2 regions of the Chryseobacterium sp. FW101-FHT12H09 genome follow, and region 1 is predicted to be linked to the other one. Evidence: riboswitches for the same ligand, from Rfam matches in the RefSeq annotation. Region 1 holds a riboswitch; the other holds the start of a gene.
What was found. Region 1 has a riboswitch for thiamine pyrophosphate ahead of thiM (hydroxyethylthiazole kinase). Riboswitches for the same ligand answer to the same signal wherever they lie in the genome.

Region 1 (4,811 bases):
ATACTCCTTTATCAGTAACCCCAAAATCTTTAAAATAAAACTCATGTAATGCATTTTCCACTACGATGGCATTTTCAGCAAATCGCATATAGGCAAGTACATCCTTAAGATCGTGAATTTTTGTAGCAATCATTGAAAGTGTTCTTCCAAAATGTTCAAGATATAAGGAATCCTGAGCCATGTAAAATTTAAACTTCTCTTGTGGTAGGGTACCATCTGATAATTCTTTTATAAAGGGCATTTTCAGAATAGATTGATATCGTTCTTCAATACTTTGCCAGGTTTGTTCAGACCATTTCATTTTTGACGAGTTTTTGAGGGTTAAAAAAATGATTAAGCGGACCATTTCCCAGGCCGGTTTTTACATCTTTGCCATTTTCTATAGCTTGATAAACATACTGTTGACCAAGAGAAACGGAGTCATATAAAGTTTTCCCCAGGGCCAAATAAGCTGCAATAGCAGAGGAAAGTGTACAGCCAGAACCATGGGTGTTATTGGTGTTAAATTTTATTGTTTCAAAACAGTGGTAATTCTCGTATTCATCATAGAATAAGGATGTGATCATGGAAGTTTCCTGATGTCCACCTTTAAGAAGAATGCTTTTACAGCCCAATTGTTTGATCTGTTTTCCCGCAGTATAAAGATCATCCAGAGTTTCTACTTTCATATGAGCTAAAATGGCTGCTTCATCCATATTTGGAGTAATAACATCAGCAATAGGAAAGAGCCTTTCTATAATAGCGGTAATGGTGTCTTCTTCAATAAGCCTATGTCCGCTTGTTGCTACCATTACAGGATCAAAAACAAGAGGTATTTTTTTGTATTTACTTAATGTTGAAACAATGACTTCTACCAGTTGCGGGGTGTGAACCATTCCGATTTTAATGGCATCAGGGAAAATATCATCCAGAATAGCTTCTATCTGATCTGCTACAGCTTCTACAGGAATAGGGTAGATTTTTCTTACGCCTTGTGTATTCTGTACAGGTAAAGCGGTTAAGACCGATGTGGAAAAACAACCTAAAGCAGAGGCTGTTTTAATATCAGCTTGAATACCTGCACCACCACTTCCGTCAAATCCGGCAATCGTTAATACCGATGGATATGTATACTTTTTCATTTTAGAATTTCATTTTTTAATTCATAAGCAGCTTTTTGAGGATCATCAGCACTGCATATGGCCGAAACCACAGCGATACAATCTGCTCCGGCGTTTATAATATCCTTAACATTAGTGAGATGAATATTACCAATTGCCACCAAAGGTTTTTCTGTGAGCTGTCTGATCTTTGTAATTCCATCAAGTCCCCATTCTGTCACCGTATCAGATTTTGTATTCGTTCTGAATACAGGGCTAATTCCAAGATAATCAGATTCTGTGGTCTGTTCATTTTCAAGTTGAGACAGATATTCTATAGAGTAGCCTATGATTTTATTTTGAAGAAATGGCTGTTGTCTGAGATAAGTAGGTTTTGCATCATTATTACCTACATGAATTCCGGCTACATTTATATTTTTTGTAACTTCAATATTATCATTAATAATAAGTGGAATATTATACTTGTCTGTAATTTCAATCAGTTGACTGGCTTTTTTGATAAACTCGCTATTAGAACAGTTTTTTTCTCTCAGCTGAATAATATCTACGCCACCAAGAATAGCCTTTTCGGCAACTGTTAGAAAACTTCTTCCGATACAATCTGCCTCAGAGATCACAAGATAAAGTTGATAAGTAAAAGGATGTAAACTCATTTTCTTTCTATCTTTAAATAACTGATAAATTCCTTTTCCGTCATGTTATACAATTTATCAATAAGATTGACCTGGAGACTTCCTGGTCCTTTGCTTTCCAAAACAGCAAGTTCACCAGCAATACCTATCAATGCCATTGCAGCTGCCACAGCTTCACTTATATTTTCCGTAATACCTATGAATGCTCCGATAATTGCAGTAGCAGAACATCCAAGTCCTGTTACTTTAGTCATCATCGGATGTCCATTGCTGATAAGAAATATTTGTTGACTATCTATAATGATATCTGTTTCACCGGAAATGCATACGATTGTATGGTAGTGATCCGCGAGAAAATGTGCAGCGTTAATGGCTTCACTACTTTTTGCTGTGCTATCGACCCCTTTAGTAATACTCGTATTGGCTTTAGCAAGTGCAATAATCTCAGAGGCATTACCTCTTATCACTGTAGGCTGGTATTGCAGGAGCTGATTTAAAGTAGCATCCCGAAAAGTTGTTGCTCCTGCACCTACCGGATCCAAAACCCAGGGTTTCTTTACTGAATGTGCGGCTTCAGCAGCGATTAACATCGATTCAGACCAGTATTCATCGAGTGTCCCAATATTGATGACCACTGAATGGGCAATATTGATCATTTCATGAATTTCAGATTTTGCATGAGCCATGATAGGTGAAGCTCCGACAGCCAAAAGAGCATTAGCTGTGTTATTCATCACAACATAATTCGTGATATTATGTACAAGAGGAGAGTGTTGTTTTACCAACTGTACCAGTTCCCAAAGATTTTTGTCCATTGTTATTGATTAAAATAAAAATAGCTTCAGGAAAAAATCCAAAACAAAAGTACATTGTAGAGAATGTCTTTTTGCTTTTCCCTACGTCGGTGTAAGCCGTATCAGGTTCAAAGGGACTCTCTCAATTCTTTTTCAGAATACCCCTAAAGCAAGACAAATGTATAAAAATTATCAGAGCAGGCAAAGAACCAGCAAAGGATCTTTTTATCTTTCTACCAGTTCCTTTACGGTTTCTCCATAAAAATCAGTTTCAGATTTATTGATTTTTAAAAGTTCATACCATTTTCTAAAAGCACCAATAAATACAATAAGCATTAATGCCATGGCAACAACTGCTAGTGTAGCAAGTAGATATTGTTCTTTAGGGAGATAGATAACTGTTACCTGAATATAGCCAGCCCAAAATGTGATGATTGCCATAAATACTCCTGGAATAGCTGAGCAAAGTGCATATTTTCCTCTGTTCAGCCGGATAAGCATCGTAGTGCACACGATGAGTCCACAGGCTGCTAAAAGTTGATTGCTAATTCCGAATAATGGCCAGATACTGCTTACATTTCCTGTGAAGACCAGATAGCCCCAGGCAAAAGTAAAAATAAGACTGCTTATAATGATTCCCGGTATCCAGTTTTTATCATTGAATTTTGGAATGACAGAGCCCAGCATTTCTTGTAAAAAGAACCGTCCTACTCTTGTTCCGGCATCAATGGCAGTAAGGATAAATACAGCTTCAAACATGATCGCAAAGTTGTACCAATAAGCCATCAGCTGATCCATATATGGGATCTTATTAAAAATATGAGCCATTCCTACGGCCAGAGAAACAGCTCCACCAGTTCTTCCATGTAGGTCGATACCTATTTTTTGAGAAAAGTAATCAATATCTACTCCGTGAAGAGAAGGATGTGCCGCAAGAAATGCATCGTAAGATTCTTTAGGAGTATTGATCGCAAAATAGTCGCCGGGCATTAAAGTACAGGCGGCAATTAAAGCCATAAGGGCAACAAATCCTTCTACCAACATCGCCCCATAACCTACAAAAAGAATTTCTCTTTCTTTATTCAGCATTTTAGGTGTAGTTCCGGTTGCAATAACGGCGTGGAATCCTGAAATGGCCCCACAAGCAATCACTATAAAAATAAAGGGCAGAACCGGGCCTCCTATAACAGGGCCACCACCATTTACAAATTGACTGATCGCTGGCATTTGTACCGTTGGATGTATAGCAATTACGCCTATGGCAAGCATGACAATGGTTCCGATTTTTAAATAGGTAGAAAGATAGTCTCTTGGTACCAGAAGTAACCAAACAGGTAATACTGAAGCTAAAAAACCATATAAAGGAATAGCGATAGAAATAGTAGTAATATCCCAGGAAAATAGATTATTCATTGTTTCATTCTGCATCAGGTTATGCCCACCAATAATACCTGCGATCAAAAGCACACCGCCTAAGATGCTGGCAAAGGTCACACTATTTTTTCGGTAGCGCATAATTAAGCCCATGATAATAGCGATAGGCATAGTGATCACTACTGTAAAGAGAGACCATGATGCCTCGTGCATGGCATTGATGCAGGCAAGTGATAAACCTGCCAACGTGAGAATCAGGATGAATAGAATGGCAAAACCGGCAACGGTTCCTGTTGTTTTTCCAATTTCTTTAGAAGCTATGGTAGCTAAACTTTGTCCCTTGTGGCGCACAGAGGCAAATAAAACAACCATATCATGTACACCCCCTCCCAGGACGCAGCCGATCAAGATCCATAAAGCACCTGGAAGATATCCGAATTGAGCTGCGAGTACAGGTCCAACCAGAGGTCCTGCAGCAGCTATGGCCGCAAAATGATGCCCAAAAAGAACATTTTTGTTAGTGGCAACATAATCCTTACCATCGGCAAATTCCAATGCAGGGGTTGTATTTTTATCATTGAGACGCAATACTTTATTGGCCAGAAAAATCCCGTAGAAACGGTAGGCAATTGCGAAAATAAGGACTGAAGTGAAAACTAAAGTTAAGGCGTTTATGTTATTTAGGAAATCCATATCATCTTAGTTTTTTATGAATAAATAATTAAATTTTTTGTTTATTTTACTTTGAATAATTTAAACAATGGCCAAGTTAATTAATTTATGAATAAAAAATATAGATATGTATATTAATTTAGCAAATTAATAAAGTGGAAAGCTTTTTTATGTGTTAAAGTACTATAAACCAGTATATATATTGTGGTGTTGATTTTGTGAACTATATTTATTAATCG
Region 2 (4,811 bases), on a different contig from region 1:
AGATACAAGAAGAACAATGTATCACCGGAACTTTGAATGTTACCAGACTTGTACTCCCTTCCGAAAAGTCAGTTACCTTTTCAAAAATTTCAGGAGTATCTAAATAATCGAATTGAGAAGAATTTTCATCACTGGGACGAATTCCTGCTCTTTTATTCAATTCGTAAAAATTACTTAGATTGTTGGTATTCAGAATTTCGTAGACCGATCTGCAACCATTGCAACAAAAAGTTTGTTCATCAAAAAGAATTCTTTCTTTTTCTATGCCTTGACCACAATGAAAACAGTTCTCGCTCACCTCCATAAATTATTGAGGTACAAAATTATAACAAATTTTTTTGTTTATCGAGTTAAAATGTTCTATTTTTGTGATAAATGTCATATTAAAATGTCGCAGGAACAACAGATTGCAATTGAAGAGAGGTTCGCCAGAGTTTTTAATGATAAATCCTTTAAGGAAAGACTTTCAAGCGCAGATTTTGAAAAATATATTAGCACGAAAAAGAAATTAAATTTTCAAAAACACGACACTATTTTTGAAGATGGTGAAACTCCAAAAGGAGTTTACTTTTTAGAAAATGGTGCAGCTAAACTTTCTAAATCCGGAGCTTTTGGAAAAGATCAGATTTTAAGATTTATTAAAGAAGGCGATATCATTGGTTACCGATCTTTACTTTGTGGAGAAAATTTTCAGGCTAAAGCTGAAGCAATGACTGATATTGAATGTACTTTTCTACCTGCTGATGTATTTATGTATCTTTTGGAAGTAGATTCTCAATTATCATTCGTAATGCTTCAGAAAATTGCTTATGAACTGGGTGAGTCTTCAAACACCATTACATTCCTTGCTCAAAAAACGGTTAGAGAAAGATTAGCTGAAATTTTATTACTTCTGGAGCAGAAGTTAGGTGTTGATCCGGAAGGATTTATTAAAATTTCTTTAACAAGAGAAGAGATTGCTAATATCATAGGTACAGCTACCGAGAGTGCTATTCGTTTGATCTCCGAATTTAAACAGGATGATCTCATAGAAGTTGATGGTAGAAATATCAAGATCCTCAATCACGACAAACTAATGAAACTAGGTCACGTAGTTTTATAAATCATACAAAATTTAAGTCGGCGGAAGCCGACTTTTTAACTTTTAAAAAATAGATACATTATGTCTGTTCATTCTGAAATAAAAAAAGTTACAACTGAAACCTTGCGTAAGATGAAATTCGACAAGGAAAAGATAACAATGCTTACTGCATATGATTTTACTACTGCGAAGATGGTAGATGCCGGAGGAGTTGATGCTATTTTGATAGGAGATTCTGCTGCCAATGTAATGGCAGGTTTTGAAACAACATTACCAATTACTTTAGATCAGATGATCTATCATGCTCAAAGTGTTGTTCGTGGAGTAGACAGAGCACTTGTCATTGCGGATTTGCCATTTGGCTCTTATCAGAGTAATCCTGAAAAAGCATTAGAGTCTGCAGTTAGAATGATGAAAGAAGGAGGTGCTCACGCTGTGAAAATTGAAGGTGGTAAGGAGATTTCAAAATCTATCAAAAAAATTGTTAATGCAGGAATTCCTGTAATGGGGCATTTAGGATTAACACCACAGTCAATTTACAAATTCGGAACTTATAAAGTAAGAGCAAAAGATGAGGCGGAAGCTGAAAAATTGATCAGTGATGCGCAACTTTTGGAAGAATTAGGCTGTTTCTCTATTGTTTTGGAAAAAATTCCGGCAGATTTAGCTAAAAAGGTATCCGAAAGTATTTCTATTCCGACAATCGGAATTGGAGCAGGTCCTGATTGTGATGGGCAGGTTTTAGTTTATCATGATATGGTTGGAATGAATCAGGGATTTAGTCCAAAGTTTTTAAGGAGATACCTTGACCTTTACACTGAAATTACAGGTGCGGTTGCACAATATGTAAAAGATGTGAAAGCTGTGGAATTTCCGAACGAAAAAGAAAGTTATTAATGAGAAATAATCAACAGGCTATACAGGGAATTATTTCCGTTATCGCTTTAATTTGTCTGGCAACAGGATGGTTTAAATTCTTTTCACCGGAAATTAATGATATTCTTTCAAGAAGGGTATTTTATATTTTAATAGGAATAAGTTTTGCTGTTCAGGCACCTTTTCTATCCAATAGAAATTTTGTCTATCCAATGTATGCAGCAGCAGGTCTTTGTATTGTAGGGGCATTTTTGCCATTAGAATCAAGATTAGCAGGAATGAAAACACTTGGACTTCTTGGAGGGATCATTCTTTCTTTATCCAATAGAAGACAGACTAACTAAATTAAAATGGAGGAGCAGATTGCTTATGAAGACAACCATCTTTTGGTTGTAAATAAAAAAGTTGGTCAGCTTGTACAGGGTGACAAGACTGGTGATGAATCGTTATTAGAATCAATCAAGAATTTTATAAAGAAAAGAGATGCTAAACCGGGAAATGTTTTTCTCGGTTTGGTTCATCGTATAGACCGACCAACTTCAGGTTTGGTTATCTACGCAAAAACGTCAAAGGCTCTTACCCGTCTTACTCAGATGGTAAAGAACAGGGAAATTGAAAAAACGTATTGGGCTGTAGTCCCTAAAGAAATGATTCCGCATAGTCAAAAGCTGATTCATTATTTAAAGAAAAACGAAAAAAATAATAAAGCAATTGTTTTTCCAAAAGCGACAGAAGGAGCTAAAGAAGCGATCTTAACTTATAATGTCATTAAAAGTCTGGAAAATTATATGTTGCTTCAAATTGATTTGGAAACTGGAAGGCATCATCAGATCCGTGCACAATTATCAAAAATTGGAATTCCCATCAAAGGAGATTTAAAATATGGTGCACCACGATCTAATCCTGATGGAGGTATTAATCTTCATGCAAGAATGTTAAAATTTATCCATCCTGTCACAAAAGAAGAGATTGAAATTGTAGCTTCTGTTCCACAAAATGATGCCATCTGGAGAGCTTGTGAAGAAATATAAATCAATACGATCTTTTTATAAGATTAAAAAGAATTAAAAAAGTCTGTTTCATTTTGAAGACAGACTTTTTTATTTGCTTTAATAATAAAGCTGAAGTTTTGCTCATTTTGAAAAAATAACTATCTTCGCTCCATACTTTAGGGGTGTCTGCTTACAAACAGACTGAGACTTTACCCTTTGAACCTGATCTGGATCATACCAGCGTAGGGAAAAGTGAGATGACTTTTTGTTGTACATTCTATTGTACAATTATAGCCATTCCTAAAGTGATTTGTTTAACAAAAACCTTGGAATGGAACTTATAATCAATCACACACGGAAAATTTTCAATATCCCCCCGGAAAACCTGGAGGCATTGATGGCTTTGGAGGCTCCCGGCCGAAAGAAAGGAATTGCTGTAGCATTAAATAACAGTATCATTCCCATTTCATCCTGGCAGAATACTTTACTGCAGGATCAAGATTCAATTTTAATTATCACTGCCACACAGGGCGGTTAATATTCATAATAACAATATCCCAAACTTATGGCACATTCTATTACATGTTCACCATTTCCCAATTCTAAAAAAATATATGTGGAAGGACAGATCCATCCCATTAATGTGGCAATGCGTGAAATTCATCTAAGTCCCACAAAACTTAGTAAAGGAGGACTTGAACATAATCCTCCCGTAACAGTTTATGATACATCGGGCCCTTATACTGATGAAAATGCAGAAATCGATATTTTAAAAGGCCTTCCAAGAATAAGGGAGCAATGGATTTTAGATAGACGAGATGTGGAAATATTGCACGGAATATCATCAGAATACGGAAAGGCACGTTTGGCCGATCCAAAGCTCGATGAGTTGCGTTTTTCTTACAATCATAAACCTAAAGTTGCTTTAGAAGGAAAAGAAGTTACCCAATTGTATTATGCTAAACAGGGAGTCATCACTCCTGAGATGGAGTATATTGCTATCAGGGAAAACCAAAGAATAGAACAGCTTGATTTTGTCTCTAAAGAAATGGCTTCTCAGCATCCAGGAAATAACTTTGGAGCCAGAACTCCCAAAAATAAAATTACCCCTGAATTTGTAAGAGATGAAATCGCAGCCGGAAGGGCGATCATTCCCAATAACATCAACCATCCTGAAAGTGAACCGATGATTATCGGAAGGAACTTTTTGGTGAAAATAAATGCTAATATTGGAAACAGTGCTGTTTCATCCAGTATTGAAGAAGAAGTTGAAAAAGCCGTTTGGGCTTGCAGATGGGGTGCGGATACCATTATGGATTTATCCACAGGAAAAAATATTCATGAAACCAGAGAGTGGATCATCAGAAACAGCCCGGTACCCATTGGAACAGTTCCCATTTATCAGGCACTGGAAAAAGTGAAAGGTGTTCCTGAAGATCTTACCTGGGAAGTATTTAAAGATACACTTATAGAACAGGCAGAACAGGGAGTTTCCTACTTTACCATTCACGCTGGAGTTTTATTAAGATACATTCATCTTACCGTGAATAGAGTGACGGGAATTGTTTCGCGAGGTGGTTCAATTATGGCAAAATGGTGTCTTTTCCATCATAAAGAAAACTTCTTATATACTCATTTTGAAGAGATCTGTGAGATCATGAAAAAATATGATGTTGCATTTTCTCTTGGCGACGGATTACGTCCGGGCTCAATTGCAGATGCTAATGACGAGGCACAGTTTGCTGAATTGGAAACTTTAGGAGAGCTTACAAAAATTGCCTTGAAACATAATGTGCAGGTGATGATTGAAGGCCCTGGCCATGTACCAATGCATATGATCAAAGAGAATATGGATAAGCAAT

Region 2: it holds a riboswitch for thiamine pyrophosphate, as region 1 does, so the genes downstream of both, thiS (sulfur carrier protein ThiS) here and thiM (hydroxyethylthiazole kinase) in region 1, are expected to answer to the same signal.

What each region holds. Positions count from the first base shown of each region.
Region 1 is NZ_JBYTCP010000005.1:106,453-111,263, reverse strand. Features, by position in the region: gene tenA (thiaminase II) at 1-301, opposite strand, end outside; gene thiD (bifunctional hydroxymethylpyrimidine kinase/phosphomethylpyrimidine kinase) at 288-1,121, opposite strand; gene thiE (thiamine phosphate synthase) at 1,118-1,753, opposite strand; gene thiM (hydroxyethylthiazole kinase) at 1,750-2,547, opposite strand; TPP riboswitch at 2,609-2,702, opposite strand; gene AC3WRL_RS19435 (carbon starvation CstA family protein) at 2,752-4,593, opposite strand.
Region 2 is NZ_JBYTCP010000002.1:110,863-115,673, reverse strand. Features, by position in the region: gene AC3WRL_RS06205 (heavy metal translocating P-type ATPase) at 1-298, opposite strand, end outside; gene AC3WRL_RS06200 (Crp/Fnr family transcriptional regulator) at 389-1,102, shown strand; gene panB (3-methyl-2-oxobutanoate hydroxymethyltransferase) at 1,163-1,978, shown strand; gene AC3WRL_RS06190 (hypothetical protein) at 1,978-2,301, shown strand; gene AC3WRL_RS06185 (RluA family pseudouridine synthase) at 2,308-2,988, shown strand; TPP riboswitch at 3,118-3,215, shown strand; gene thiS (sulfur carrier protein ThiS) at 3,281-3,487, shown strand; gene thiC (phosphomethylpyrimidine synthase ThiC) at 3,515-4,811, shown strand, end outside.